DNA from 2 places in the Arthrobacter sp. Y3224198 genome. Region 2 is predicted to be linked to the other one. Evidence: predicted binding sites of a transcription regulator. Region 2 holds the regulator's gene; the other holds the start of a gene.

Region 1 (15,547 bases), on a different contig from region 2:
GCGGTCAGGACCAGGCCGGCAAAAGTGCCCAGGATGCGCTGCAGACCGCGGTGCACCCGGTGCCGTACGGTCTGGCCGATCAAAGGGACGGTGGCGGCCACCATGGCCCAGTAGTTGTGGCCGATCCCCAGCAGGGTGGCGATGGACCCGGCCAGTGCGGCGGCTATGCCGTACAGCAACCCGTCAATGTAGATGAACCGGCGCTGCGCAGCCGAAAACCGGGGGCGGACCGGCCGGCTCCAGTCCGTCCGGTACCGGCGGGCCAGCATTCCGGACTGGCCCAGCAGGATCGAAAAAGCCACGGTCAGGACGGCGACGAGCATGCCCTGCCAGACCGGCGGCTGGTTCGGCACCGAGGAGATGGCTGCAAACGCGAAGATGTGGAACAGCGAGCCCGCGGGCCGGAGCCGCCAGAACCCGGTGACGACGGTGCCCAGCGCGGCTACCACGGTTGTGCCAATGACCGTGCCCCACGCGTCCAGGTCCAGCCGTGCAGACAGCGCCGCCGCCAGGATGACCGCCAGCATCAGTGCCCCGGCGCGGGCCTGGTGGCCCAGCCGCTGGCGGTGCGGTTCGTTGCGGCCATAGATCCCGGTGAACGCCCCGAATGACGCGAAGATGGCCAGGTCGATCCGCCCCAGCGCCAGTACCAGCAAGAGCGGCAAACCTATGCCGATGGCACACCGGATGGCCACGTGGTGGTCGTTGTGGGCCGGGGCGATCCGAAACATCTCTCGCAAATGGGTCAAGGGGGCAGGCACAGCCTTTCGTACCGGGGCATCGGGAGTGGTGGTGCGGCTGTTGCCCGGGGTTGACTTCCGGATGCAGAAATCCGCCTATCCAACGTATCGCCGGAGGTGCGGCGGCCTGAATAAATGTGGGGAACCTCCCACCGGCACGCCGCCTTCCCCGGTAGCGGCGGCGTCGTCCGGGGCGCACCTCCCGGCACCGTCGCGTCTTCGTGCCCGCCCTGGCGCCTGTCCGGCGTCGCGGCGTCCCGGCGTCGTACCCGCCCCGATGCCTGTCCGGCGCCCCTCCGGCATCGCCGTGTCCCGCCGTCGTACCCGCCCCGGCGCGCGTGCGTTACCCGGGGTAAGGCAAAATGGAAGGGTGTCTTCTTCAGCCTTCTCCTTCACCCTCGGTAAGCGCCTGCGCGAAACCGCCCCGGCAGCGGCCGAAGCCCGCGTAGAGGCGAACGGAGGAGGCTTCCAGGGCCGCACCGGCACCATCTCCACGCCGCACGGGGAAATCAAGACGCCGGCCTTTATTGCTGTGGGCACCAAGGCCACGGTCAAGGCCGTGCTGCCCGAGTCCGTCGCCGATCTGGGCGCGCAGGCCGTCCTGGCCAACGCCTACCACCTGTACCTCCAGCCGGGCCCGGACATCCTGGACGAGGCCGGCGGCCTGGGGAAGTTCATGAACTGGTCCGGCCCCACCTTCACCGATTCCGGCGGGTTCCAGGTCATGAGCCTGGGCGCCGGGTTCAAGAAGGTCATCAACATGAATGCCGACGGCACCACGCATGCCACGGGAGCGGACGACGACGTCGCGCCCGGCAAGGAGCGCCTGGCGCACATTGATGACGACGGCGTCTGGTTCAAGTCGCACCTGAACGGCGACAAGCACCGGTTCAGCCCGGAGATTTCGATGCAGGTCCAACACAAGATCGGTGCGGACATCATGTTCGCCTTTGACGAGCTGACCACGCTGATGAACTCCCGCGGCTACCAGGAAATGTCGCTGGAACGCACCCGCCTGTGGGCCCTGCGGTGCCTTGCCGAGCACAACCGGCTCACCGAAGAACGGGTAGGCAAGCCCTACCAGGCACTGTTTGGCGTGCTGCAGGGCGCCCAGTACGAGGATCTGCGGCGCAAGGCAGCGCGCGATCTGGGTGCCATGGACTTTGACGGGTTCGGACTGGGCGGGGCGTTCGAGAAGGAAAACCTCGGCACCATTGTCCGCTGGTGCACCGAGGAACTTCCGGAGAACAAGCCCCGGCACCTGCTGGGCATTTCCGAGCCCGATGACATCTTTACCGCCATCGAGAACGGCGCCGACACGTTCGACTGCGTCTCCCCCACCCGGGTGGCCCGCAATTCTGCGTTCTACACCCCGTACGGACGCAAGAACCTTTCCAATGCGAAGTACAAGAAGGACTTCGGGCCGCTGGTGGACGGCTGCGACTGCTACACCTGCACCAACTACACGCGGGCTTACATCCAGCACCTGTTCAAGGCCAACGAGATGGTCAGCCATACGCTGATCTCCATCCACAACGAGCGGTTCACCGTGAAACTCGTGGACGACGCCCGCCTGTCCATCGAAGACGGCTCCTTCTTCGACTTCAAGGCCGAGGTGCTGGGGAAGTACTACAGCGGGCAGTAGCCCTTAACTGGAACAGGCAGCCCGCCGGCAGCGGTTCCCGCCGGCGAGCTGCCTGTTTCGTTCCCGGGCTTCAGGTGCGCTTGGTTTCTGGTTTCAGGTTTCGCCTGGTTTCAGGTCTGCCTAGTTCCAGGTTTCTGGTTCCAGGGTGCGCCTGGTTTCAGGTCCGCGTCGTTCGGGTCCGTCTAGTTCCAAGTGCGCGGGAGCGGCTCGTTTTCCTGCTCGTCCGCTTCGCCGGTGGGGTTCTGGTCCGCGGCGCTCGGGTCCTCCGGCCCGCCGGTGGGCGCGCCGCCGGCCTGCTGCTGGCCGTTTTTCTGGCCGTCTTCGCCCGGAGCGGGCGGATCCACTATCTGCAGCTGTTCCTCAGCCTGCGTTTCGTTGTGTTCGAAGTCTTTGTCTCCGGCCATGCTGTCCTCCTGGAATCAAGGATCTTGCTGTGGATTACGGGCTGCTGGGGGAAATCCCGCTGCTTATTGGCGGTCCTTGCCCGGGATTCCTCGCGGACTTATCGGGCTGACGAAGCCCCGAGGGCTGCGTTTCAGGACGAGGCCTTGCCCGGCGTCGCCGGCGTTTCCTCATCCACCTCAAGGGCGGCTTGGGAGTCCCGCTCGCTGTCACCGGGGCTGTCGTCCTGCTGCATATCCTCAATCATCGCCTGGGTGACTTCATCGTTGAACTCGTCGCGGCTTCCCGCCAGGTTCTCGTCTACTGCCTTCGCTCCCGCGTTGGGGACCGGATCTTCTCTGCTCATGTCTTGTCTCCTGCCGGATTCAGGGTGTGAGTAGCAAGTGAAACGCGTATCCCCCTACCCTTGCACAACCAGCGGAAGATTTCCCCCGGTTTCGCTGGGCATCACGGCACCGATCGCCCCGTAGCGGGGCCGGAAGCGGTCCGAAATGGGTCCGGACGGAGGCGGGGCCGGCTGGCGGGGCCCGGGCGGGGCGGATGGGTCCGGATGGAGGGGCGGGGCTGGCTGGCGGGGCCCGGACGGGGCGGATGGGTCCGGATGGAGGGGGCGGGCTAAACCCGGTCGGATCGGGAAACTGCTACCAGTTTGCGCTGCTGCTGCCACCTTTATGTGGCAGCAAAAACCCAAAACGGGAGCGATTGGACAAAGTGGCAGCAGATGCCACGCTCGGAAGCCCCGCCCCCGCCCGGCGGCAGCAGATGTCCGCTAGAAAGCCCGGGCCGCACCCCGGCGGCAGCAGAACAGCCAACCGGGACCGACCGTTGAGCCGGACGGGCCGGCCACCGGAACGAGAAGGCACGAATTACCGTTTTTCGCCCGGAAACCGGTAAATCGTGCCCTCTCGATTCCCCCACCGGTAAATCGTGCCCTCTCGATTCCCCCACCGGTAAATCGTGCCCTCTCGATTCCCCCACCGGTAAATCGTGCCCTCTCGATTCCCCCGCCGGTAAATCGTGCCTTCTCGATTCCCCGGCCAACCTGCCGCGCCAACCTGGCCGCGCAATCTATCCCGCCGGCGTCGGCTCCAGTGCGGGCTCCGCATAGGTGGGCTCGCGCTTCTTGATCAACCGGATTACCACGGCGGTCACGGGCACAAACAGGTACTCGATCAGCGTCTTGTAGAGGAACCCGAACAGCACGTAATTGAAGAACCCGCCGGCGTCGGTAATGCCGATGACGGGAGCGGCAATGGCACAGAAAATCAGGGTGTCGGCGAACTCCCCCACGCCGGTGGAGGCCATCAGCCGGCCCGCCAGGGCCTTTTCCCGGAAGCGCTCCTTCATCCGCACCAGCACCAGCGAGTTCAGCAGCTGGCCCGCCAGGAAGCCCATCAGGCTGGCGCCGACAATCTGCCACACCGGCCCGAGCGCCGTCTCCAGCGCGGCCTGCTTCTCGAGCCCGTAGTCGTCGGTGAACCCGGGCAGGGCAATGATGATGGCAAAGCTGACCACGGCCAGCAGCGCCATCGCAAAGCCGGTGAAGATGGCCCGCCGGGCGGCCTTGAAACCGTAGACCTCGCTGACCACGTCGCCGAGGATGTAGGCGAGCGGGAAGAGGAAGAATCCGCCGTCGGTGACGATCTCCCAGCCGCCGGGAAGGGCGAACTGCACTCCCTTGGTGGCGCCGATGTTGGAGATGACGATGACCACGCACATCAGCGTCAGGATCAGGTCATAGTGGGAGCTCCCGCGGGAGGCGTACGTTGCAGCGGTTTTCGCAGCTGCCCGTGGCTGTACATCCATGGCATTCCGTTCCGGTAGTGGTTCGCCTGGCTCTCGCCGGCTGTATTAGCACTGTGCCCGCTGCCCCGGGCGGTCCCGTAGGACCGCATCCATTCTGCCATGCCCCGGCCCCGGTCCCGGCCTGCCGCGGAATCCGACCCCTTCCGGCCTGTTTTGAACATGTTCAAAACTGTGGTCTACTGATCGCTGGAAATACTGCATAAGGGAGCATCATTGGCCGTCACCGTCAAGAGCGAACAGACGCGCCGGCTCCTCATCGATACGGCACTTCGCCTGTTCTCCGTCCAGGGCTATGAAAAGACCACCATGCGCGCCATCGCGTTGGAGGCAGGCGTGTCCGTGGGCAACGCCTACTACTACTTCCGTTCCAAGGATGACCTCATCCACGAGCTCTACTCGTCCCTGCAGGACGAGCACCGTTCAATGGCGCTGCCGCTGATCCGCGAGGGCCACAACCTCGGCGAAAACCTCAAGGTCATCCTGTCCTCCGGCCTGGACACCATGGCCCCGTACCACGCCTTCGGCATGCATTTCCTGCGCGATGCCATGGCTCCCAACCGCCGTGCCCACGCCGCCGTCGGACGCGGAAAATCGATTGCCATGTTCCGGCAGGCCGTCACCAGCGCCAGGCCGCAGCCGCCGCTGGCCATCCGCGACGACCTGTCCGAGCTGCTTTGGCTGATGTACATGGGCATCACGTTGTTCTGGGTCTATGACCGGTCCCCCGGGCAGCGCCGGTCCCACCGGCTCGCCGCCAACCTGGCGCCGCTGGTGGCCAAGCTGGTCATCCTTTCGCGGCTTCCCGTGGTCCGGAACATCGTGGAGGACGTGGTGCACCTGCTGCGCGGGATCCGGCGGGACGGGTAGCTCGCCGGGGCGGAAACAGAGGCGCCGGGCGCACGACGACGGCGCGGCGCCGGTGGGCAGCGCCGGCGGGCATCCGGGCCGGGTGGCCGCGTTTGCCGGTTTGGGTGGAAGATGGAGCCATGTCTGCTAACACACACTCTTCTGCGGCTGCCGCTCCGGCCGTAACGCTGACCATCGCCGGTTCCGAAGCCACCGGCGGCGCCGGCGCCCAGGCTGACCTGAAGACCTTCCAGGAACTGGGCGTCTACGGCATCACGGCACTGACCTGCATCGTGTCCTTCGACCCCAAGGATTCCTGGAACCACCGCTTCGTTCCGGTGGATGCGCAGGTTATTGCCGACCAGCTCGAAGCAATCACTACGGCGTATGACCTGGATACCGTCAAGATCGGCATGCTCGGCACCCCGGCCACCATCGACGTCGTGGCCAAGGCGCTGCAGGCCCAGGACTGGAAGAACCTGGTGCTGGATCCGGTGCTGATCTGCAAGGGCCAGGAACCCGGAGCCGCCTTGGACACCGATCAGGCGCTCAAGGCCCAGATTCTGCCCCTGGCCACCTTCGTGACCCCCAACCACTTTGAATCCCTGTCCCTCTCCGGCTTGGACTCCATCGAGAGCGTGGAGGACCTGAAGGAAGCGGCCCGCCGCATCCACGAGGCCAGCGGAGCCGTGGTGCTGGCCAAGGGCGGCGTGCGGATGGAAGGCGACGACGCCGTCGACGTGTTCTACGACGGCGAGACCATGGAAGTCCTGCGCGCCCCCAAGGTGGGCAACGTGGCCGTCAGCGGTGCCGGCTGCACCCTGGCCGCCGCCATCACCGCCGAGCTGGCCAAGGGTGCCACCCCCCTGGAGGCTGCCAGGACCGCCAAGGCCTTCGTGACCGAAGGCATCCGGAACCGGGTCTCCTCGAACGCTCCGTTCGACGCCCTGTGGCAGGGCAACGCGGGGCAGGGTCCGGCGCTGTAGCCCGGCCCTGCAGTCCGGCTTCGTAGTCGGCTCTGCAGTCGGGTGCGGCAGCCCGGAAACCCCTGGTTCCCAACAGCAAACTCCCATACCAAAAACAAAAAGGAGCCCCCGGCGACGGGCGGCTCCTTTTGTTTATGTTTTTAGTCTGCAGGTGCCGAAAACTACTGCCTGAACCGTGAAAAAACAAGAGCCAAACAAATAATTCGCTGTGTGCGGCACCAACCTTTGCACCACCGGATTGCTCCTCTATTGTGACCCCTACGGCTGCTTGGTTTGGGGGCCGTTACGTGCATGCTGACACTCCTGACGGGGGTTGGGGGCACAACGGAAAACCTGCCGCAGTGCGTCAGCAGCCGGTGCAAAAGTCTCTTGGACGTGCCCGGTAGCGCTCGGTGGAACGTTCAAGGAGCGCAATGAGATTGTCCATCCATCACAAACCCGGCGCGGTACTCACTGCCGCATTTGCCGGGCTCGCACTCACGGCGTCCCTGGGCCTGCCGGCCCAGGCCACCGGGGTCCCGGAAGATCCCACCAACAGCGACGGCCGTGCCCAGGGCATATCCGTCGAAGAGTTCCAGGCCCAGAAGGTATCTCCCAGCCTGCGGGATGCCTCCGGACAGGTTTCCGTCTACGTCCAGTTCACCGGCGAGGGTGCCTTTGAGCAGACGCAGCCGGAAGAGGTCAAGGAAGGCAAAGCCGAGCCGGTGGTGAACAAGCCGCTGGTGGAAGAGATCCGCAGCAACATCACCAGCCAGGCCGAATCCGTAGCGGCAGAGGCTGCCGCCAGTACCCTCTACACCACCACCAACACCCTCCCCGGCACGGCCATTGTGGGCGACGCCCAGGCCATCCGCGACCTCGCGGGCCGCGCGGACGTCGCGCGGATCACCAAGATCGTGCCGAAGTCCGTGGATAACAAGGGCGCCGACATCGATACCCGCGCGTTGAACACCTGGGTGGAGCGCCAGCAGACCGGCAAGGGCATCACTATTGCCGTTCTGGACACCGGCATCGACTACACCCACAGCGACTTCGGCGGCCCCGGGACGGTTGAGGCCTACGCCGCAGCGCAGGCCTCCCCCACCATTCCCGCCGCCGACAGCGGCCTGATCGACTCCACCAAGTTCATCGGCGGCTATGACCTGGTGGGCGACGACTACAACGCCGACCCCAACTCCCCCACCTACCAGCCGGTTCCGCGTCCGGACCTCAACCCGCTGGACTGCGGCGGGCACGGCAGCCACGTCGCGGGTACCGCAGCCGGCTACGGCACGAACAATGACGGCACCACGTTCCGCGGCAATTACTCCACCCTGACCGCGGAACAAGTCAACTCCATGCGCATCGGTCCCGGTTCCGCCCCCGAAGCGTCCCTGGTGGGCATCCGCGTCTTCGGCTGCTCCGGTTCCTCCGAGGTGGTGGGCCAGGCCCTGGACTTCGTCCTCGACCCGAACGGCGACGGCGACTTCTCCGACCGTGCGCAGGTTGTGAACATGTCACTCGGCTCGGACTACGCCCCGTACGACGATCCCGAGAACGACATTGTCAACAAGCTCACCGAGCAGGGCATCCTCTCGGTGGTCGCCTCCGGCAACGCCGGAGACGTGTACGACGTCGGCGGCTCCCCCGGCAACGCCAAGTCGGCGCTGACGGTGGCCAGCAGCATCGGTTCCCAGGTCACCCTGGACCGGGCCGATGTCCTCGCCCCGGCCGAACTGGCCGGAACGGCAGCCGGGCAGTACTCCTCCAACTTCAACTACTCCAACCCGGCGGTGACGGAAGCCCAGCTCACCGGTACCGTGGTGGCTGCCCCGGCGGACAACGCCTTCGGCTGCAACCCGTTCCCGGCAGGCTCCCTGACCGGCAAGTGGGTCTGGATCCAGTGGGAAGAGAACGGTGCCTTCCCCTGCGGGTCCGGCGTCCGGTTCAACAACGCCCAGAACGCCGGCGCCACCGGTGTTGTGCTGGATTCCCCGCGCTCGGTCTTTGACGCCGGCATCGGCGGCAACGCCACCATCCCCGGTATCCAGCTGAACGCCGAGTCCTCGGACCGGCTGCGTCCGGCCGCCGTCGCCGGTACCCTCACGCTGCGCCTGTCCCCGGCCTACCAGGCCACCACCTCCGGTCCCTCCGGGGCCGGCGACACCGTCAGCTCCTTCTCCTCCCGCGGCGTGCACGGCTCCAACGGCGTGGTGAAGCCCGACGTCGCTGCTCCCGGCTCGTCCATCGGCTCGGTGTCGGTGGGGTCGGGCGACGGTGCGTCCGTCAGCAGCGGCACTTCCATGGCCACCCCGCACGTGGCCGGTATCGCCGCCCTGGTGTACGCGGCCACGGACCTGAATCCCTACCAGGTCAAGACCGCCATCATGAACACCGCCACCCATGACCTGCTGACCGCCAACGGAGCCGTCCAGGCCCCGAACCGGGTCGGCTCGGGCCGGGTGGATGCCCTGGATGCGGTCAGCACCAAGGCACTGGCCTACGCGACGGAGGACCCGGCGCTGACCAGCGTGAACTTCGGTGTGCTGGAGCTCGGCAAGGAAGCCCTGGTGCAGACCAAGCAGGTCACGGTGGAGAACCGGGCCGACCGCCCCGTTTCCTACCAGGTCAGCTACCTGCAGGCATCCACCATGCCCGGCGTCGTCATCAGCACCACCCCCTCGGTGAACGTGCCGGCCAACGGCAAAGCCACCGTGGATGTCACGCTGAGCATCTCCGATCCGGCCGCCCTGGCCAAGACCATGGATCCGGCCGCTGACAGCGTGCAGCTGGGCATGAACCGGCAGTTCCTGGCGGATGTGTCCGGGCGGGTGCAGTTCGCGGCCGCCGGCACGCCCACACTGCGGGTTCCGGTCTACTCCGCGCCGAAGCCGACGTCGGACATGAGCGCAGGCAAGGAAATCGCCTTCGCCGACTCCGAGGCCCTCAAGAGCACGGTCACCCTGCAGGGGCGCGACCTCAACCAGGGCACGGGCGCCTCGCGCTACCTGTCCCTGGTCTCGCCGCTGGTCCTCGGTGCGCAGAGCCCGAAGCTGGACTCCGTGAAGATGGATTCCATGAACGCCCTGGACCTGCAGTCCGTGGGTGCTTCCTCCACCGTCCCGGGCGTGAAGGCTGCCGGCGGGGACCTGGCGTCCTCACTGGTCAACTTCGGTGTCAGCACCTGGGACAACTGGCCCTACCTCGGGTCCGCGTACGAAATCGACGTGGAGATCGACACCAACGGTGACTCGGTTCCCGACTTCGTGACGTTCACCAGCCGGACCGATGACGTGGACCTGGTCCTCGTCTCGACCTACCGGCTGAATGCGGACGGCACGGCCACCATGGTGTTCCAGACCGGAGCCAACGGCCTGCAGGGCAACACGGACTCCAACACGTTCGACACCAATGCGGTGACCCTCCCGGTGCGGGCCTCGGCCCTGGGCCTGGATGTGAACGCCGCTTCGGCGCCGTTCAAGTACCGGGTCACCACGTGGAGCCCGTACAACGTGAATGAGCTGGGCGAGAGCATTCCGGTGGACACCACGGAGTACATTCCGTTTGATGCCGCCAACCCGGCGCTGTCCTTCACCGGTGCAGCCCCGAGTGCGGTGTTCGCGGATATCGATGGTGCCAAGATCGATGTGACCCGCAGCGCCGGCACCACCGACGCCAAGGCACTGTTCCTGCACCTGCACAACGCGACGGGTGACCTGAGCGGCACCAACGGCGACGGCGGGCGTGCGGAAGTACTGCCGATCAAGGTTCCGGCCAAGGCAACGCCGACGCCGACTCCCACCCAGACGGCAACGCCGAAGCCGACGGCGACACCCAAGCCGACCCCCACGGCAACGCCGAAGCCGACGGCGACACCCAAGCCGACCCCCACGCCCAAGCCCACGCCGGCCAATCCGGTCAGCGCGGTCAGCAAGTGCTCGGGGTCGGGTGCGGAGATTGCCGTCACGGTGAAGAACACCGGTACCCGGCAGGCGAACGTGGTGGTGAAGTCCAACTACGGCACCGTCACGGTCAACAACCTGTCCCCGGGCAAGAGCAAGTCGGTGAGCATCAAGACCAAGCAGTCCTCCATCAAGGGCGGCGAAGTCACGGCGAACTACACGTTCACCGGCAAGGGCAAGGCTGAAAAGGCCAGCTACAAGGCCAAGTTCGAAGGCCAGAAGTGCAAGGGTGGCCACGGCCACGGCGGCGGTCACGGAGGTGGCCGCAGCTAAGCCCGTAATCCCGGTGCGGAGGTAACTCCGAGCCGGGATAAAACCCCTGGCCAGACAGCAGCGGACTCCGGCACACGCCGGGGTCCGCTGCTGCTTTTGCGGCTCTACTTATCCAACCGGGACATCCGGCGGTCCGCCAGGATTTTGCCGCCGGTCTGGCAGGTGGGGCAGTACTGCAGGGAGGAATCGGCAAACGAGACTTCCCTGACGGTGTCCCCGCACACCGGGCACGGTTGCCCGGTCCGGGCATGGACCTGCAGTGCCTGCCGCTTGGAGTCCTTGAGTTCCGACGCCGGCCGTCCGGAGGCACCCTCAATGGCGGCTTCCAGGGTGGTGCGCATGGCCACGAACAGCTGCCCGGCCTGGTCCGCGTCCAGCTTGGCCGCATTGGCAAACGGTGACAGCCGTGCCGCGTGCAGGATTTCGTCACTGTACGCATTGCCGATCCCCGCGATCACCGACTGGTCCCGGAGCAGGCCCTTGATCTGGCCGTGATGGGCGGCCAGCAGGTCCGAAAAGGCGTCGAAGCCGACGTCGAGCGCTTCCGGACCCAGCCGGGCCAACCCCGGCACCTCGTCCAGGCTGCGCACCAGATACACGGCCAGGGACTTCTTGGTCCCGGCCTCGGTCAGATCGAAGCCGGGTTCCTTCCCGCCGTCGTCGCCGGTAGCCGCGGCGAACCGCACCCGCAGCGCCATGGCGCCCTTCCCCGGCCGCAGCCGGCCCGGCTTCAAGGCGTCCGACCAGCGCAGCCAGCCTGCCTTGGCCAGGTGCATCACCAGGTGCACCTCCCCGGCCGTGAGGACTATGAATTTTCCCCGGCGGTCCACGGCGGTGACCGCCTCTCCGTGCAGTGCGTCCAGCGGAACGCCGGCGGTCTTCAGCACCGCAAAGGAGAGCACTTCCACGTCCCGAATCACGGCCGGGGGCGAGTCCGACGGGATGAGCTTGGTCCGCAGGAAGTCAACGAGTCCCTGCACTTCGGGCATCTCAGGCATGGATTCACCCTAGTGCGTCTTGGGTTGTGCGTCAGTTCCCCTGCCTGATGCCTTACTGCTCCGAATGCGACTGCAGGAACGAATACACCTCGGTTTCATCCACACCGGGGAAGGCGCCGGGCGGCAGCGCGGCCAGCAGGTGCGAATGCGCGCGGGCGCTGGGCCAGGCGAAGCCGGACCATTCCGAGGACAGCTCGCCGGGCGGCGTGCGGCAGCAGTCCGGGTCCGGGCAGCGGGACTTGGACCGTTCGGTGGTGTCCCGGCCGCGGAACCACTTCACGTGCTGGTACGGCAGTCCGATGCTCACGGAGAACTTTCCGGCGGAACCGCGTTCCACCCGGGCGGTGCACCAGTAGGTGCCGGCCGGGGTGTCGGTGTACTGGTTGAACGCACTGAACTGGTCCGGCACCGAAAACACCTCCCGCGAGGTCCAGTACCGGCAGATCGGCTGGCCCTCGATGGCGCCGGTGTGGTCCGCCGGGAACGTCACGCCGTCGTTCTCATAGGCCTTGTAGACAATCCCGCTCTCGTGCACCTTCTGGAAATGGGTCGGGATGCCCAGGTGCTCGGTGGCGAGGTTGGTGAACCGGTGCGCCGCGGTTTCATAGGAGACGGCAAACGCGTCCCGGATGTCCTCCACGGCGATTTCCTTGGCAGCCTTGGCCCGCTGCAGGAACTCCACCGTGGCTTTCTCCGGCAGCAGCAGCGCGGCGGCGAAGTAGTTGGTGGCCACCCGCTGGCTGAGGAATTCGCCGTAGCTGCTGGGTGTCTGGTGCTGCAGCACGTAATGCCCCAGTGCCTGCAGCAGCACCGAGCGCGGATCGTGGTCCGAACGCTGGGACTGGGTGAGGTAGATGCGCCGGTTCTTCAGGTCGGTGACGGAACGGGTGGAGTGCGGCAGGTCATTCACATGGTGCAGGCTGAAGCCCAGGTGCGCGGCAATATCCGCAATCACGTGCTGGGACAGCGGCCCGGAGGTGTGCCCCACGGACTGCAGCACCTTCTGCGCCTCGGCCTCGTACTCGGGGAAGTAGTTGTTCCGTTCCCGCATCATGGCCCGCAGCTCGCCGTTGGCCCGGCGTGCCTCCTCCGGGGTGGCCACCTGCTCGTTGAGCCGGCGTTCCAGCTCGGCCTGCAGTCCGACCAGGGATTCCAGCACGTCCAGCGGCAGCCGGGAGCCGATCCGCACCTTGGGCAGGCCGAGCGAGGCATACAACGGTCCGCGCTGCGCCCGTTCCAGCTCGATCTCCAGGGCGGCCCGACGGCTGGGCGGCTCCGCGCCGAGCAGCGAATCGATGCTGACATCCAGCGCGGCAGCCAGGGCCTGCATCATGCCGAGCTTCGGCTCACGCTTCCCGTTTTCGATCAGGGACAACTGCGACGCCACGGTTCCGACGGCGGCGCCCAGGTCATCCAAGGTCATGCCCTTGGCCTTGCGCAGATGGCGGACCCGGCGGCCCAGGCTGATCACATCCAGGGTGCGCTCGGTATCGCTTCCGGACTGCTTTCCGGCGGCCGATCCGCGCTTGCGGGGTCCGGGACTGGGCCGGTTCCATGTTGCACTCGTCACGTTTTTCACAATACGCGAAGAAACGCATTTCTTTCCATAGAAAAACCCTAGAAGAGGGGTTGTTGTTGGCACAGGCTTAGTTCACAGCAGGAAATTCCGGTTGAAGCGGCCGGGACGAATGAGATGAATTCAAGGAGATTTAGCAATGAGCCAGGACCAGAACACCGCCCCCACGGCAGAACAGCTCACGCAGGAATGGGCCAGCGACCCCCGTTGGGCAGGCATTGAGCGCGACTACACCGCCGAAGACGTCGTCAAGCTGCGCGGCCGCATCCAGGAGGAGCACACCCTGGCCCGCCGCGGTGCCGAGAAGCTCTGGGACCAGCTGCGCAACGCCGGCGACGAAGGCTACACCAACGCCCTGGGTGCCCTCACCGGCAACCAGGCGGTGCAGCAGGTCAAGGCCGGCCTGAAGGCCATCTACCTCTCCGGCTGGCAGGTGGCAGCCGATGCGAACAACTCCGGCCACACCTACCCGGACCAGTCCCTGTACCCGGCCAACTCGGTGCCCACCGTGGTCCGGCGCATCAACAACGCCCTGCTGCGTGCCGACCAGATCGAGTTCGCCGAAGGCATCCAGAGCGTGGATGACTACCTGGTGCCGATCGTGGCCGACGCCGAAGCCGGCTTCGGCGGCCCGCTCAACGCCTACGAGCTCATGAAGTCCATGATCCAGGCCGGCGCCTCCGGTGTTCACTGGGAAGACCAGCTCGCTTCGGAGAAGAAGTGCGGCCACCTCGGCGGCAAGGTCCTGATCCCCACCGGCCAGCACATCCGCACCCTCAACGCTGCCCGCCTCGCGGCCGACGTCGCCGGCACGCCCACCGTGGTGATCGCCCGTACCGACGCCGAGGCAGCCACGCTGATCACCTCCGACGTCGACGAGCGCGACCAGGAATTCATCACCGGCGAGCGCACCGCCGAAGGTTTCTACAAGGTCCGCAACGGCATTGAGCCCTGCATCGCCCGGGCCAAGGCCTACGCGCCGTACTCGGACCTCATCTGGATGGAAACCGGCACCCCGGACCTGGAGATGGCCCGCAAGTTCGCCGAAGCCGTCCGCTCCGAGTTCCCGGACCAGATGCTGGCCTACAACTGCTCGCCGTCCTTCAACTGGAAGAAGCACCTGGATGACGACACCATCGCCAAGTTCCAGCGCGAACTCGGTGCCATGGGCTTCAAGTTCCAGTTCATCACCCTGGCCGGCTTCCACGCCCTGAACTACTCCATGTTCGATCTGGCCCACGGCTACGCCCGGACCGGAATGAGCGCCTACGTGGAACTGCAGGAGAAGGAGTTCGGCTCCGAATCCCGCGGCTACACCGCCACCAAGCACCAGCGCGAGGTCGGCACCGGCTACTTCGATGCCATCTCCACCGCGCTGAACCCCGAGGGCAGCACCCTGGCCCTTGCCGGTTCCACCGAGTCCAGCCAGTTCCACTAAGCCCTGCATCCGGGGCTTGCTGCGGGGCGGTTACCCGCCCCGCAGCATCACACCCACACCCTTTGATTTTTTGAATTTCCCAAGGAGAACGCCATGAATGACCCGATCACCCTGAACGGCATTTCCCTGACCGCCCCCGCTGTGCGGCGCCAGGAGGAAATCCTCACCCCGCAGGCATTGGACTTCGTCAAGGCGCTGCACCGGGCCACGGCCACGCGCCGGCAGGAACTCCTGCAGCAGCGTCAGGCCCGCCGGACGCAGATCTCCAACGGCGCGGACCCCGCCTTCCTGCCCGAAACCCGCAACATCCGCGAAGACGATTCCTGGCGTGTGGCCCCCACCGCTCCCGGTCTGGAGGACCGCCGCGTGGAAATCACGGGGCCGGTGGACCGCAAGATGACCATCAACGCCCTGAACTCCGGCGCCAAGGTCTGGCTGGCGGACATGGAGGACTCCTCCACGCCGTCGTGGTCCAACGTGATCAACGGACAGCTGAACCTGCGCGACGCCCTGGACCGCCGCATCGACTTCACCTCACCCGAAGGCAAGGAATACAAGCTCAGCGGTTCCTCTTTGACGGACCTGCCCACCATCGTGGTCCGGCCCCGCGGCTGGCACCTGCCCGAAAAGCACATGCTGGTGGACAACACCCCGATTGCCGGCGGCATTGTGGACTTCGGCCTGTACTTCTTCCACAACGCGCAGCGGCTGATCTCCTCCGGCCGCGGCCCCTACTTCTACCTGCCGAAGATTGAAAACCACCTCGAAGCCCGGCTGTGGAATGACATCTTCGTGCTGGCGCAGGACCTGCTGGGCATCCCCCAGGGCACCATCCGCGCCACGGTGTTGATCGAAACCATCACCGCCGCCTTCGAGATGGAGGAAATCCTCTACGA
Region 2 (15,547 bases):
GGAGCCCGGCACGGCCGCAACGGCGAGCAGCAGCAGGAGGAACAGTGCCGTCTTCATGCTGGTCAGCTGGCCCCAGGCCCAGCGCAGCGTGCCCCACAGGCCAAGTGCCGGCAGCGCGACGTCGTCCCGGCGGCCCTTGGGCGGGCGGGTCTTGGACGGGCGGTCCTTCAGTGCTTTCACGTCATCCGATTCCGGGGTCAAGGTGTTCTCATGGTTCGTCGGGTCTCACTGTCTGTCATGGGCCACATCAGATCGGCAGGGTCACGTTACCCAACCAACCTTGGAGTTGGTTGATCCACAGGTTCCACACACCGGTGATCATCAGCACACCGAGTGCAATCAGCATGCCCCCGCCGAAACGCTGGAGGGCCAGCCGGTGGCGGCGGAAAACGCCCAGGGCACCCATGCCGCGGCGGAAGCCCATGGCAATGAGCAGGAAGGGCAGGCCGAGTCCGAGGCAGTACACGAAGGTCAGCAGTGCCCCCTTGGCTGCGCTGGCGTCACTGCCGGAGAAGGAAAGCAGCTGGACCGCGGAAAGGGTGGGGCCAATGCACGGCGCCCAGCCCAGGCCGAAGGTGATGCCCAGTACCGGCGCACCCCAGAGCCCGGCAGGCGGCTTGGCTTCAATCTTGCGGTCCCGCTGGAACCAGCTCATCCCGCCCATAAAAACAATGCCCAGCAGCACCACCACAACACCCAGGACTTGGGAGATCCATTCCTGCTCGGACCCCTTCAGCCAGGCCCCGAGTTGGCCGATGCCTGCACCCAGGGCGACGAAAACGACGGAAAAGCCCAGCACAAACAGGCCGATGCCCGCGAACATCCGGCCGCGGCGCTGCTTCTGCAGGTCGACGCCGGTCAGTCCGGTGACGTACCCGAGGTATCCCGGCACCAACGGAAGCACGCAGGGTGAGAGGAAGGACACGAGTCCGGCCAGGGCGGCCACCGGGATGGCCAGCAGCACGGAACCGTTCAGGACTGTGTCGGCAAAGGCGTTAGCGGTGGATTCAGCAGCAGGGAGCACCGCAGCGGGGACGAAGGACACGGCCCTTACGCAGCCAGCGCGTCACTGATCAGGGCCTTCAGGGTGCCCTTTTCAGCCAGTCCGAGGATCCGGGCGGCCACGCGGCCCTGCCGGTCCAGTACGAGGGTGGTGGGTACGGCCTGCGGCGGGACGTAGCTGGTCATGGCCAGCAGCACTCCGCCGTCCTTGTCCATGAAGCTGGGGTAGGGAATGTTGAAGTTCCGCTCGAAGGCCTCGGCGGTGGCCTTTTCATCCCGGATGTTCACGCCGTAGAAACGGGCTCCGTCCGGTTCAAAAGTGTTGTGCAGTTCCACCAGGTCAGGGGCTTCCTTCCGGCACGGCGCGCAGGCCGCGTACCAGAAGTTGAGGACCACGACGTCGCCGGCCCAGTCCGCGGAGTTCACTTCGGTGCCGTCAAAGAGGGTGGCGCTGAACTGGACGGCCTCGCCGCGGTCGGCGGGGTCGTATTCGGTGACGGAACCGTCGCCGGCAATGTAGTTCTTGTTGTCTCCGGCGTTCGCCTGCTCGGCCAGCGGGTCATCCGAGGAGCAGCCGGCAACGGTTGCAGCGATGGGGACGCCGAGGGCAAGTCCGGCGCCGAGGCGCAGGAAGGAGCGGCGACCAAGGTCCCCAGCAGGGCTCTGACGGTTCTTCAAGGATTTCCAGCTTTCATCGCGGCAGGACGGAGCCACTTCTACAACGCGTAGTAATTGTATTATGCGCCCGGCACATTTGCTGCCCCGGGCAGCAGGTCCGCGCTGGGCTCGGCGTAGCGCACACCGGTGAGGACGGCGCCGTCGAAGTCCAAGGTGGTCACGGAGGTGAGTGTGCATTCGCGCTGGCGCGGATCGTGCCAGAGCTTCCGCCCTTCGGCAGCCAGCCGGGTGACCCAGATGGGCAGCTGATGGCTGACCAGGATGGCCTCGGCATTGTCCCCGCCCAGTTCCACGGCCCGCAGCCGCGCGTCGTCGACGGCAGCCATGACGCGCGCCACCTGCTTGGCGTACGGCTCGCCCCAGGACGGACGCATGGGGTTGCGCAGCAGGGGCCAGTAGCGCGGGTTGCGCAGCTTGCTCTGGATCCGGGACATTCCCTCGAAGCGGTTTTCTGCCTCCAGGATCCGCTCATCCGTGGTGATCTCCAGTCCCAGGGCCGCTGCAACCGGTGCCGCCGTCTCCTGTGCGCGGGTCAGCGGCGAAGCAACCAGGTGCACCAGGTTTGCACCCTGGCTGCGCTGTTCGGCAAAGTGACCGGCTACGCGGTCCGCCATCTGACGGCCCAGCTCGGACAGATGGAACTCCGGAAGGCGGCCGTAGAGAACCTTGTCCGGGTTGAAGACTTCACCATGGCGGACGAGATGTATGGATGAGCGGGACATGTGTCCCAGTTTCGCAGAGTTGGAGCCAGCCGTTAAATTGTCCGAATCGGCAGACCCAAATAACTTGAACCTTTAACCAAACCGTGCAACACTAAATGCAAATGCATGAACATGCCGGAGGAACCCCTCCCCCGGCACGCTAACAGAAGGAGTTTTCCCATGATCCCCAGCGGTCTCACCACCGGCACCTGGAACTTCGACGCATCGCACAGCGAGGTCGGCTTCACCGTCCGCCACGCTGGCATCAGCAAGGTCCGCGGCAACTTCGACAAGGTCGAAGCCACCCTGACGGTCGGCGAGACCCTGGCCGACACGCGGGCCACCGCCGTCATCGCCGCCGACTCCTTCAACTCCAACGACGCCAACCGCGACGGCCACGTCAAGAGCGCCGACTTCTTCGACGCCGAGCAGTTCCCCGAACTGACGTTCACCGCCACCAGCATCGAGGGCTCCGACTCCACCTACAAGGTGACCGGCGACCTGACGATCAAGGGCACCACCCGCACGGTGGTCCTGGACACCGAATTCAACGGCGTTGCCGTTGATCCGTTCGGCGCCACCCGCTCCGGCTTCTCCGCCAGCACCGTCATCAGCCGCAAGGATTTCGGCCTGACCTGGAACGCTGCGCTGGAAACCGGCGGCGTGCTGGTGGGCGACAAGGTCACCATCAACGTTGAAGCTGCCTTCGTAGCAGCGTAACGGTGAAGAACCCCCAAGCAGCCCCGGCCCGTTTGGTCCGGGGCTGCTTTTTGCCTTCTGCCGGTCCGGCATTTCTCCACCCCGCCCGTGCTTCCGGACCGTGCCCCGGACCGTGCCCCGCCTCTTGCCTTGCGGCAGGCCCTGCCTCCGCAGGCCCTGCCGCGATAGGCTGGTTGCGGGGGGCCGGCGGCTCGTGCCCTGAGGGATCAGTCCGTCCGGCAAGACTCCAACCATCTGGCAGGCGGACATGACTACACCTGAAAACACCCCTGATCCCGGCCGTGACCCGAATCTTCCTCCCGGTCCCGACCCGTACGGATCCTCCAACCAGCCCGGCAGCTCCTCCAGCCAGCCCGGCAGCGGCCCGCGGCCGGAACCTCAGTACGGCCAATACGCTTCCGGGCCGTACGGCTACCAGGCCGCGCAGCCGTCCGGGTATGCCTACCCCGGAGGCATGGGACAGCGCCCGCCAAAGGGTCCGGCACCGCGCGAGGTGGTCATCGGCTCCTGGCTGATCCTGGCCGCGGGTGTCCTGAGCCTGATCAACAACATCATCACCTCCTTTGACCTTCCCTCACTGCTCACCGCCGAAGAGCAGCAGACACTGGCCGATTCCGGCATGGAAGCGACCAACGTGAATTCCTTCCTGGTGAGCTTCGGGATTGTTATTGCCTTCATTGGTTTCGGTTTCTACGTGCTCGTCGCGATCTTTGTCCGGCGGGGGAAGAACTGGGCCCGGATCCTGGGCACCGTTTTTGCGGCCTTCGCACTGATTGGCATCTTCACCATGCTGGGCGCCTACTTCACCTCCCCGCTGAGTTTGATCTCCCTGGTGTCGAGCCTGCTGGGGATCGCAGGGATAGTGATGCTCTACCTTCAGCCGTCCAATCCGTACTTCCGCAGGGCGCCCCTGTACCCGTACTGAGCCGGACCAAAGGGAAGTCCCGCCGGGTTCCCGGCGGGACTTTTCCGTTGGCGCAGCAGGTTCCGCCCCGAAGGGGTCACAGGCAGGTGCGGTCCGCGTAGCGTTGTGTTCTTCCCCGGCAGAAAGCGCCGATTCCCGCTCAGCCGGAGGACGCACGTTACGCCGTGAAGGGACGACCATGGCCGCACTGCTTCCCAACCCCCATTCCCAGAAGCCGCACTCCCCGGCGTCACCCGCCGTTACAGGAACCGGCGCGGAAGCCGGACCACCGGCTCCGGCGCCCCGGCCATCGCCGGGTTCAGCTTGGTTCCGTGAAGGCGTGCATGGGGCATACCGCTGGCTGCGCAGCGGCGTGCTGGCCACACTCTTGTGGATCCGCAGCGGGCTCCTCGGGCTCTACGGTTGGCTGCGCGCCGGCACCGGGGGCGCATACCAATGGCTCCGTACGGGCTGGCTGGGCTTTTATGCCTGGGCCCGGACGGGATGGCTGGAGGGCCGCGCCCTGGTCCGTACCAAGGCGCAGGCTGCCCGGTTGCGAGTCCAGGCCGGAGCACAAGCGACGGCGCGGCAGGCCCGGGCCGGAGCCACCCGGGTCCGAAACGGAGCACACGCAGCCAGCCTCAGAGTCCAGGCCGGGGCACAAGCCACTGCCCGACAGGCCCGAGCCGGCGCTCAAGCTACCCAAGCCGGAGCAGTCCGGGTCCGAAACGGTGCGCACGCCGCCAGCCTCAGGGTCCAGGCCGGAGCCCAAGCCACCACACGACAGGCCCAAGCCGGAGCAGTCCGGGTCCGAAACGGAGCACACGCCGCCAGCCTCAGGGTCCAGGCCGGAGCCCAAGCCACCGCGCGACAGGCCCAAGCCGGAGCAGTCCGGGTCCGAAACGGAGCGCACGCCACCGCGCGACAAGCCCAAGCCGGAGCCGCCCGGGTCCGAAACGGTGCGCACGCAGCCGGGCTCCGGGTCCGTGGATATGCCCGCAGCGCGTACGCGCCTGTGCGGGCAGCAGCCGCAACAACCCGCCAAGGCGCGCAGAGTGCTTATCTCCGGACCCGGGCGGGCACCCGCAGAACGGTTGTGCGGGTGCGTGGCGGAGCACATGCCGCCTCAGCGATGATGTTGAGGTCGGTGCGCACCGTACAGGCGAAACTGCCCAGCCGGACCGGCAACCCTGCCCCGGCCATGGCGGTGGCCTGCATCCTGATTTCCGGTGCCGGGCTGATGAACTTCGGCGGCACCCTTGTCACTGTTTCCCGGCTCCCGGTGCCCGACGCGTTGCCGCCGGCGTTATCCCTGCTCGGGCGGTTTGGGGTGGACACTTCCCTCTATGCAAAAGCCGTGGCGGCAATAGACATTGCCTATGCGCTGGTGGTCCTGGGGTTGGCGCTGCTCCTCGCCGAGACACTTAAGGACCGGCGCCGGTGGGCGCGGATAGCCGCTGCCGTACTGGTGCTGGCGGCGCTCTGTTACGCGCTCGCGGCGGGTACGGGTCTCCAACTGACCGCCGCTGCACTCGCCGCGCTGGGGACGGGCATCACCTTCACCAAGGGGGTCTCCCCCTGGTTCCGTCGCCGGGAGCCGCAGCCGTTGCAGGCCGATCCGGTCTAGCGGGTCAGGCGCGCCCTCGCATCGGAGGCGATCTCCGAAACCTGGGCACGCTGGGCGTGGTAGGCAAGGATCTGCAGTTCCGTGGCCATGTCCACCTTGCGGATCTGGACGTGCGGCGGCGCCTGGAGCACCACGGGGGCAAAACTGAGGATGCTGGTGATGCCGGAAGCAACCAGCCGGTCGCAGAGGTCCTGGGCCACCTCAGCGGGGACGGACAGCACGGCCATGTTCGCCTGTGTCTTCTCCAACACCGTTTCCAGGGATTCCACCGGGCTGATCTTCAGCCAGCCGACTTCCTGGCCAATCACCATCTGGTCCGCATCGAACAACGCAACCACCTCGAACCCCCGGCTGCCGAACCCGGGGTATCCGGCCAGTGCCCGTCCCAGGTTGCCTGCCCCGACTATGGCCACCCGCCAGTTCAGGGTCAGTCCCAGGGCCGCCGAGATCTGCCCGCTCAGATAGGGAACGTCGTAACCCACGCCCCGGGTACCGTAAGAACCCAGATAAGACAGGTCCTTGCGCAGCTTGGGGGAATTGACCCCGGCAGCTTCCGCCAGTTCCTCCGAGGAAACCCGCTCGATCCCGTCGGCCAGCATTGCGGACAGGGCACGAAGGTAGATGGTCAACCGGGCCAGCGACGCCGGTGGGATGCGCCGCTGGCCCCCGGACCCGGCAGCGGCCGGAGCCTGGTCACTGTTGGCGGTTTCCCGTTCCAGTGCGGTCCGTTCGTCGGTGGATCGGGCATCCTCGGGCATCATCATGCCTCCAGCAGCCGCCTGAGGCGCGCCTCATCGATGGTCCAGAAGTCCCGCTGCACACCGTCAATGAAGAGAACCGGTATCTCTTCGCCAAACCGTTCGGCCAGTTCGGGGTATTCCTCGGCATTTTGTTCCTGCCACGGGACACCGAGATCCCCGGTTACGCGTTTGAGCACCAGCCTGGCGTCTTCGCACAGATGGCAGCCCGGTCGGGTCAGGAGGACAACTTCCGGTCCGGCGGTTTCGCTCATATGTCCAAAATAGCGCCAAAGCGTCGGATTTCCGCGCGGAGGCCGGTATTTGCGTAGACTCAAAGCATGCCCCGAGCCACTGCAGTCCGCGCCAACGGAACCCCGGATGCGGTGGGCAGACCCGGCGAAGCAGCCTTCTTCGACGTCGACAACACACTGATGCGTGGAGCGAGCCTGTTCCACGTGGCGCGCAAGATGTACCAGCGCAAGGTATTCACCCTGCGCGAAGCAGCCGGGTTCGCCCGCAAACAGCTGCGTTTTATGATCCAGGGCGAAAACCTCAAGGACGTCCACTCGGTCCGGGATGCCGCGCTGGCCTTCGCTACCGGACTGTCTGCCGAGGACGTGCGTACCCTAGGCGAAGAGGTCTACGACGAGATGATTGTCTCGAAGATCTGGCCCGGAACACGCGCCCTTACCGAACAGCACATGAAATCGGGCCGGCCCGTCTGGCTGGTGACCGGGACCCCGGTGGAAGTCGCCTCGGTGATCGCGTCCCGGCTGAACCTGACGGGAGCGCTGGGTACGGTCAGTGAAGTCACCGACGGGCTGTACACCGGTCGTCTGGTGGGCGAGTTCCTCCATGGGCAGGCCAAGGCCGACGGCGTGCTGGCACTGGCCGCCAAAGAGGGCCTGGTGCTGGAAGACTGCTGGGCCTACAGCGACTCGTATAACGACGTGCCGCTGCTGACCCTGGTGGGGCATCCAGTGGCGATTAACCCGGACGCGCGACTGCGCCGCCACGCCCGTGAACGGAACTGGCCTGTCTATGACTTCCGCTCCGGCCGCAGGGCAGCAACCCTGGGCCTGAAGTCCGCCACCGTAGCCGGTGCGGCCTATGGTCTGTGGCGGGGCTTCTCCTGGGTCCGGGCCCGGTAAATGCCTCAGGCCCGGTAAATACCTCACACCCGTTAAATACCGGAGCCCGCCCATCCGTGAGGACTGGCGGGCTCTGCCGTAGCGGACCGGCGAACTGCACCGGCCGCTGACAGCGGTCGCGAAGAAGTGGTTACTTCTTATTGCGGCGCTGGTGGCGGGTCTTGCGAAGCAGCTTGCGGTGCTTCTTCTTTGCCATACGCTTGCGGCGCTTCTTGATTACTGAACCCACAGAGTCCTCACAAACTTATTAGGAGTCACCGGTGTGCACTCCCTGCAGCCAAGGCTTCAAGGGGCATACACCGGTAGTTACTTGCGACGATTAAAACGTTCCTTAACAGGGTACAGCTTCGGCGCTGTGGGAAATGACAGCGCCGAGGCCGCTGGCGCGGCCTGCTCAGGCGGAGTCCGAACGCCGGTCAATGACGGCGTCGCGGAGCACCTTCTGCACGGCGGACTCCGGCACCCGGTAGGACCGGCCAAAGCGCACGGCCGGCAGCTCGCCGGAGTGCACCAGCCGGTACACCGTCATTTTGGACACGCGCATGACATCGGCGACTTCCGACACCGTCAGAAACCGCACATCCGAGAAGTTGCCCTCGTCTGCCATTTATTCCTGTTCCTTTGCTCATTAGCTGCCGCTCCCGCAGCCCGGCATTGGGGAACACCAGAGCTGAAAGACATCGCGTGCATCACACGGATGGCCCCGTTTGTCCCTACTGTAGTGGCTGGAGTAACCATAGTGGAAGTTCTTTCTCCGCTACGGCCTCCGATCACCCCGAACCGCTAGATGACGCCCTGCGCCAGCATCGCGTCCGCCACCTTCACAAACCCGCTGATGTTGGCCCCCACCACGTAGTCGCCCGGCGCCCCGTACTCCTCCGCGGTGCGCGCGCAACGCTCGTGGATGTTCACCATGATCTCGGTGAGCCGCCGTTCCGTATGCTCGAAGGACCAGGAATCGCGGCTGGCGTTCTGCTGCATTTCCAAGGCGGAAGTCGCCACTCCTCCGGCGTTGGCGGCCTTGCCCGGCCCGAAGAGCACGCCGGCATCGCGGAACGCGGAAATGGCTGCCGGGGTGCACGGCATATTTGCGCCCTCCGCCACCGCCCGGACTCCGGACTTGATCAGGGCCAGGGCGTCGGCCTCGTCCAGTTCGTTCTGCGTGGCGCAGGGCAGGGCGACGCCGGCACCCGCGTCCCAGACGGAACCGCCCTCCACATAGTTCACAGTGTGCCCGCGGCGCTGCGCGTACTCGGAGATGCGCCCGCGCTCGGTTTCCTTGATCTGCCGCAGCAGCGGGACGTCAATGCCCTTTTCGTCCACCACGTAGCCGGAGGAGTCGGAGCAGGCCACCACCGTGGCGCCGAGCATCTGCGCCTTGTCGATGGCGTTGATGGCCACGTTGCCCGAACCCGAGACGATCACGCGCTGGCCGTCCAGGCTCATGCCCTTGGTCTTGAGCATTTCCTCCACGAACATCACCGCGCCGTAGCCGGTGGCTTCGGGCCGGACCAGCGAGCCACCCCAGCTCACGCCCTTGCCGGTAAGCACCCCGGACTCGTAACGGTTGGTGATCCGCTTGTACTGGCCGAACAGGTAGCCGATCTCCCGTCCGCCCACGCCGATGTCGCCGGCAGGCACGTCGGTGTACTCGCCGATGTGCCGGTACAGCTCGGTCATGAAGGACTGGCAGAAACGCATCACCTCCGCGTCGGATTTTCCGCGCGGATCAAAGTCGGAGCCGCCCTTGCCGCCGCCGATCGGCATGCCGGTCAGGGCGTTCTTGAAGATCTGCTCAAATCCGAGGAACTTGATGATGCCGAGGTAGACGGAGGGGTGGAACCGCAGTCCGCCCTTGTAGGGGCCCAGCGCAGAGTTGAACTCCACCCGGAAACCGCGGTTGATCCGGACCTGCCCTTTGTCATCGACCCAGGGCACACGGAAGATGATTTGGCGCTCCGGTTCGCAGATCCTTTGCAGGATGGCAGCCTCGGCGAACTCGGGGTGCTTGCGCAGCACCGGGGCCAGGGAGTCGAAAACTTCGACCACTGCCTGATGGAATTCCGTTTCCCCGGGATTGCGGCGGAAAACGTCGTCCCGCACGCGTGTCAGTACACGTTCCATATGCTGCTGCTCCTTTTGCGTCGCGTCCCCCGGTCCCCACTACGCTAGTCCGCACCCGCCGCGGGCGCGATGCGGCACGTAATGAACCGGCGTGAAAGGCCCCGGCTAGGGGCGGCGGCGGCGGAACTTGGGCAGCTGGCCGAAAAGGTCGGCCGCACGCTCTGCGGCGCGCCCAACCGTACGGCCAAGGTTCTGCACCCCGGCGTCCAGGGGCAGGGGCCGCGCCTCGGCGGCGCCGGGCACCAGGGCACCGGCGGCGGCAGCGGCTGCGGTGCTGCGTCCGGCGCCCACGGAGGCCAGACGGGGTGTCTGCGCATTCAGGGAAGGCAGCTCGAATGCCCGCAGCCAGAGGACCAGTTCCTCGAGGGGTGCGGACTGCAGTGAGTAGTAGCGGCGCTGCCCTTCGGCGCGCATGGAGACGAGACCTGCATCACGGAGCACCTTCAGGTGCTTGGATACGGTGGGCTGGCTGACCTCGAGTTCCTCCACCAGCGTCCCCACCGATTTATCGCCGGTGCGCAGCGCACCGAGGATCTCACGGCGCGTGCCTTCCGCGATTACAGCAAATACATCGTCACAAACCATGGATTCAGCCTAACCGCATCAGCGGGCGCGGGCATCTTCGGGCCGGGGCTAGTCAAACCACGGATCAAGCCCGTGCAGGGGGAAAAGCTCCTTGCGGGTGGCCATTACCGTGCGGTCAATCCCGTCATTGGGGTCATACCCCACCTCCCAGGAACGCCACCACAGATCCACTCCGTCCCCCATGGTGTCGGTGCATTTCACCCCGTGCTTTTCCAGCACGTAGTCCCGCCAGGCCGCCGGGACCGGTGTGGACGGGCGGATCCGGCCGTTGGCGGCAACGGACATCAGCAGGGACCAGGACCGGGGAACCACGGAGGCGACGTTGTACCCCCCGCCGCCGGTGGCGATCCAGCGGCCTTCGCAGAGCCGGCCGGCCAGGTCGCTGATGGTCAGGGCAGCCTGGCGCTGGGCCTCCACGCTGGTCCTCAGCCCGGTCAGCGGATCATCCTTGTGGCTGTCGCAGCCATGCTGGCTGACAATCACTTCCGGGGCAAAGGCTTCCGTCAGCTGGGGCACCACGGCATGGAAGGCCCGCAGCCAGCCGGCGTCGTTGGTGCCGGACGGCAGGGCAATGTTCACTGCCGTGCCTTCGGCACCCTTGCCGCCGGTTTCATTGGCGAAGCCTGTCCCGGGGAACAGGGTCAGGCCGCTTTCGTGCAGGGAGATGGTCATCACCCGAGGATCGTCCCAGAAGATGTTCTGCGTTCCGTCGCCGTGGTGGGCGTCGACGTCGATGTACACCACCCGCTGCACGCCCTTGGCCAGCAGCCGGGCAACGGCGGCCGCGGCGTCGTTATAGATGCAGAACCCGGCTGCCTTCTCAGGGCCGGCGTGGTGCATTCCCCCGGAGAAGTTCACGGCATGCAGCACGCTGCCGGAGAGCACGGCATCGGCAGCGGCCAGGGAACCGCCCACCAGCCGGGCACTTGCCTCATGCATTCCGGCGAAGGCCGGAGTGTCCTCGGTCCCCAGGCCCATGGCCTCGTTGCAGTCCGCGGGATCGGCGCTGGCGGCCTGCACCGCACTGACGTAGTCGTAGCTGTGCACGGTCAGCAGGTCCGCCGCGGCCGCGACGTAGGGCTCGGCAAGCCGGACCCCTTCGACGTCGAACAGGCCGAGCTCGCGGGCCAGCCGCGCCGTGAGGTCCAGGCGGTCCGGGCTCATGGGGTGGCCCGGCCCGAAGCTGTAGGCCAGCAGGGATTCGTCCCAGACAATGCACGTGGGCATAACAGGGAGGCTGAGCCCGGAACTGATCATGCAGACAGGGTACGCGATCAGGGGGTTACCCTGATATTGGTGTCCGCGCCCAGCTGCCGGATGAGAAGCTTTACCGCTGTGCTGGAAATATTTTCTGTGCTCAATCATCCGCGGACAAGAACGGGAACTGGAACAAAGAGACAATGGCACTCCCTCGGCAGCCACTTTTGCAATCGAAACAGCGCACCGAGCGCTCGTTCATTGCCGGCATCCGCGACTTCGTGGACAACATGGTCAGCGGCCGTCCGGCTCGGCTGGCCCTCACCGTCTTCACCCTGGTCATCCTGCTTTTCACCGCCCTTTTGAGCCTGCCTGTGGCGTCCAGCAGCGGCGAGGCCACTCCCCTGCACGATGCCCTTTTCACTGCGGTGTCCGCAGTCTGCGTCACCGGACTGACCGTGGTCTCCACCGCCACGTACTGGTCCGCGTTCGGCCAGGTGATGATCCTGATCGCCATCCAGGTGGGCGGCCTGGGCATCCTCACCCTCGCCTCACTGCTGGCCCTGGCCGTGAACAAGCGGCTGGGCGTGCGCGGCAAGCTGCTGGCCCAGGAAAGCATGAACACCGGCCGGCTGGGCGAAGTGGGCCACCTGCTGCGGATTGTCTTCAGTACCGCCGTCGTCATTGAACTGGCGCTGGCAGCTGTCATGGCCCCGCGCTTTATGATTTTGGGCGAATCTTTTGGGCAGGCGGTGTGGCATGCCGTCTTCTACTCCATCTCCGCCTTCAACAACGCCGGCTTCACCCCGCACTCCGACGGCCTGGTGCCCTACGAAGAGGACCTGTGGATCCTGGTTCCGCTGATGCTGGGGGTGTTCATCGGATCGCTGGGCTTCCCTGTGATCATGGTCCTGCTCAGCACCCGCCACCGGATCCGCAAGTGGAACCTGCACACCAAGCTCACCGTCCTGGTCTCCCTTATCCTGCTGGTGGTGGGCGCGGTGGTCTGGGGTGCGTTCGAATGGTTCAACACCCGCACCATCGCCGACCTCTCCGTCCCGGACAAAATCATCCATGCCATCTTCGCCTCCGTGATGACCCGCTCCGGCGGCTTCAACCTGGTCTCCATGTCCGACCTCGACTCGAGCACGCTGCTCGTCACCGACATGCTGATGTTCGCCGGCGGCGGCTCGGCGTCGACCGCCGGCGGCATCAAGGTCACCACCATTGCCGTACTGTTCCTGGCCGTTGTGGCCGAGGCCCGCGGCGACTCGGACGTTCGGGCCTTCGGCCGGACCATCCCGCAAAGCGCCATGCGCGTGGCCATCTCCGTGACCATCCTGGGCGCCACCCTGGTTGCGGTGGCCACCCTGGCCCTGCTGGTCATCACCAACGAAACGCTGCAGCCGGTACTGTTCGAAGTGATTTCGGCCTTCGCCACCGTGGGGCTGAGCACCGGCCTGAGCGAGGTACTGCCACCGTCGGGCAAGTACGTGCTCTCCCTGCTGATGTTCGCCGGCCGCGTCGGCACCATTACCCTTGCCGCGGCCCTGGCCGTGCGCCAGCGCAACACCCTGTACCACTTCCCTGAAGAAAGGCCGATCATTGGCTGACAGACCCGCCCACAACGCTCCGGTGCTCGTTATCGGACTGGGCCGTTTCGGTGCCGCCACCGCCGAACAGCTGGTCCGGCAGGGCCGCGAAGTCCTCGCCGTGGAACGCGACCCCGCCCTGGTCCAGAAGGCCTCCAGCATCCTCACCCACGTGGTGCAGGCGGACGCGACCAACATCGAAGCGCTCAAGCAACTCGGCGCGGAGGACTTTTCCGCAGCCGTCGTCGGCGTGGGCACCTCGATCGAATCCAGCGTGCTGATCACTGTGAACCTGGTGGACCTGGGCATTGAGCATCTGTGGGTCAAGGCCATCACGCCGGCACACGGCAAGATCCTCACCCGGATCGGCGCCAACCACGTCATTTACCCCGAGGCCGACGCCGGCCGGCGCGCCGCGCACCTGGTGGGCGGACGGATGCTGGACTTCATCGAGTTCGACGACGGCTTCGCGATTGTGAAGATGTACCCGCCCAAGGAAACCCAGGGCTTCACCCTCGGCGAGGCCAATGTGCGGGCCAAGTACGGCGTGACCGTGGTGGGCGTGAAATCGCCGGGCGAGGACTTCACCTATGCGCAGCCGGACACCAAGGTCTCCAGCCGCGACACCCTGATTGTGGCCGGGCACGTGGATCTGCTCGAACGGTTCGCCGCGCGGCCGTAGGCGTTGCCGGCTGTCCGGGCCTCCGGGGCGGGGCGGGTTCCGGGTGTCCCCGGGTGACGGGCCTCCGGGTGGGTTCCGGGCGGGTTCCGGGTGTCCCCGGTGACGGGCCTCCGTGTGGGTTCCGGGCGGGTTCCGGGTGTCCCCGGGTGGCGGGCCTCCGGGCCCGGCTCCGGCGGCAACGAAATTCCTTGCTCGCAGAGCTCGCGGAATATTAAAGCCGCCTCCGCCGGGCCCTGCAGCCCTCGCGCAACGCGCCGGGCCCTACGACCCTCCCGTAGCAGCACTCGCGCCCGCCTCCTCCGCCTGGCCCGGCGGCCGCTGCACCGTCTGCGCGACAGGTTCCCGGGGCCGGGTCCTACTTGGAGAGTTGGGCGGTGATTTCCTGGGCGCGGGCCGCCGCAGCATGGGCGCCCGCTTCGATGATGCCCGGGAGACCGTGCTGGTCGAAGGCAGCGATGGCCGCTTCCGTGGTGCCGTTGGGGCTGGTGACCGCACGCCGCAGGGCGCTGGCGTCGGCGTCGGGCTCGGCCAGCATGTACCCGGCACCGGCCACGGTTTCACGCGCCAGGAGGGCGGACAGGTCCGAATCCAGGCCCAGTTCGACGCCGGCACGGGCCATTGCCTCCGCCAGGTAGAACGCGTAGGCGGGGCCGGACCCGCTGACCGCGGAGACTGCGTCCACCTGCTCCTCCGGCACCTCGACCACCGTGCCGGTAGCCGAAAGGACCCGGCGGGCCAGGTCCATTGCCTCTTGTCCGGCATGGGTTCCGGCGGAAATCGATACCACGCCGCGGCCCAGCCGGGACGGGGTGTTGGGCATGGACCGGATGACCGGCTGACCTGCAGGGAGCAGGGATTCCATCAGGGACAGCGGTACCGCAGCGGCCACACTGAGCACCACGGCTCCGGCGGGCAGCGCGTCGGCCACCTGCCGCAGCAGGTCCGCCACGCCTACTGGCTTGACGCCCACAATCACCAGGTCGGCTCCGGCCACCGCCTTCCGGTTGGCCTCTGCGTCGTCACCCTCGGCAAGCACGGTGATGCCGTGGGCCGCACGCAGCTCTACCGCCCGTTCGGGCCGCCGGACGGTGGCCGTGACCTGCCCGGCAGGCAGGCCGCCGGCGAGGATGCCGCCGAGGATGGCTTCGTTCATCGAGCCGCAGCCAAGGAATGTCAGTCGGGGATTCTGTGCGCTGTCCATGGCTTCGATTCTGTCACGGCGGACCGCAGTCCCGGTCAGCGAGTCCCGGTCAGCGCGACGCCGGATCTGACGCAGCGTCCCTATGCCGTCAACGCTGCACCAGCGGCGCCTTGGGCCGGAGATGCTCGCGGGCAAAGTCCAGCGTCTGCTTCAACTGCTCTTCGCGTTCTCCGGCCACCTTGGTCTTGCGGGTGCTGACCTCAATGGCCACCACACCCTTGAAACCGGACCCCGCCAGGTAGGAAAGTGCCTCGGCGCAGCGCTGTGTGCCTTCACCCGGCAGCAGGTGCTCGTCCTTGCCGTTGGGGGTTCCGTCCGTAAGGTGCACATGGCTGAGCCGGTCCCCGAGCTTGCGGATCTGTTCGAAGGAATCCATCCCGGCAATGGCCGCGTGGGAGAAATCCCAGGTGACGTGTTCATAGGGTTCCGGAACCGGGTTCCAGTGCGGCAGGTAGGCCTTGGCCTCCCGACCACGCACCCGCCACGGATACATGTTCTCCACCGCGATAGTGACCCCGTATTGCTCGGCAATGGCCTGAACGCCCTCGGCGAAGTTTTCGGCATAGCCGGTCTGCCAGCGGAACGGCGGGTGGGCCACCACGGTGGAGGCCCCCACCTCCGCCGCCATGGCCGCCGACAACTC

What was found. The regulator Rex, encoded in region 2, represses fermentation and respiration genes when NADH is low (regulators of the CRP and FNR family bind a similar motif). The targets are predictions, from matches to a motif close to CTTGTGAANNNNTTCACAAG.
Region 1: a site for Rex is predicted at 4,744-4,763, ahead of AC5RUF_RS01820 (queuosine precursor transporter). Genes of this name have one in related genera too.

The regions. Positions count from the first base shown of each region.
Region 1 covers NZ_JBNHFG010000002.1:121,266-136,812, forward strand. Annotated here, with positions in the region: gene AC5RUF_RS01800 (FUSC family protein) at 1-731, opposite strand, end outside; gene tgt (tRNA guanosine(34) transglycosylase Tgt) at 1,111-2,385, shown strand; gene AC5RUF_RS01810 (hypothetical protein) at 2,568-2,789, opposite strand; gene AC5RUF_RS01815 (hypothetical protein) at 2,921-3,133, opposite strand; gene AC5RUF_RS01820 (queuosine precursor transporter) at 3,856-4,593, opposite strand; gene AC5RUF_RS01825 (TetR/AcrR family transcriptional regulator) at 4,807-5,460, shown strand; gene thiD (bifunctional hydroxymethylpyrimidine kinase/phosphomethylpyrimidine kinase) at 5,580-6,425, shown strand; gene AC5RUF_RS01835 (S8 family peptidase) at 6,839-10,639, shown strand; gene AC5RUF_RS01840 (Fpg/Nei family DNA glycosylase) at 10,744-11,637, opposite strand; gene AC5RUF_RS01845 (helix-turn-helix domain-containing protein) at 11,690-13,114, opposite strand; gene aceA (isocitrate lyase) at 13,353-14,651, shown strand; gene aceB (malate synthase A) at 14,745-15,547, shown strand, end outside.
Region 2 covers NZ_JBNHFG010000024.1:19,372-34,918, forward strand. Annotated here, with positions in the region: gene resB (cytochrome c biogenesis protein ResB) at 1-171, opposite strand, end outside; gene AC5RUF_RS12530 (cytochrome c biogenesis CcdA family protein) at 248-1,045, opposite strand; gene AC5RUF_RS12535 (TlpA family protein disulfide reductase) at 1,051-1,680, opposite strand; gene AC5RUF_RS12540 (histidine phosphatase family protein) at 1,740-2,402, opposite strand; gene AC5RUF_RS12545 (YceI family protein) at 2,562-3,101, shown strand; gene AC5RUF_RS12550 (hypothetical protein) at 3,349-4,026, shown strand; gene AC5RUF_RS12555 (hypothetical protein) at 5,153-5,632, shown strand; gene AC5RUF_RS12560 (redox-sensing transcriptional repressor Rex) at 5,629-6,390, opposite strand; gene AC5RUF_RS12565 (glutaredoxin family protein) at 6,393-6,644, opposite strand; gene AC5RUF_RS12570 (HAD family hydrolase) at 6,711-7,523, shown strand; gene AC5RUF_RS12575 (30S ribosomal protein bS22) at 7,654-7,752, opposite strand; gene AC5RUF_RS12580 (helix-turn-helix domain-containing protein) at 7,918-8,130, opposite strand; gene gdhA (NADP-specific glutamate dehydrogenase) at 8,307-9,647, opposite strand; gene AC5RUF_RS12590 (ArsR/SmtB family transcription factor) at 9,753-10,232, opposite strand; gene AC5RUF_RS12595 (acetoin utilization protein AcuC) at 10,281-11,459, opposite strand; gene AC5RUF_RS12600 (TrkH family potassium uptake protein) at 11,633-13,042, shown strand; gene AC5RUF_RS12605 (potassium channel family protein) at 13,065-13,703, shown strand; gene proC (pyrroline-5-carboxylate reductase) at 14,059-14,904, opposite strand; gene AC5RUF_RS12615 (sugar phosphate isomerase/epimerase family protein) at 14,993-15,547, opposite strand, start outside.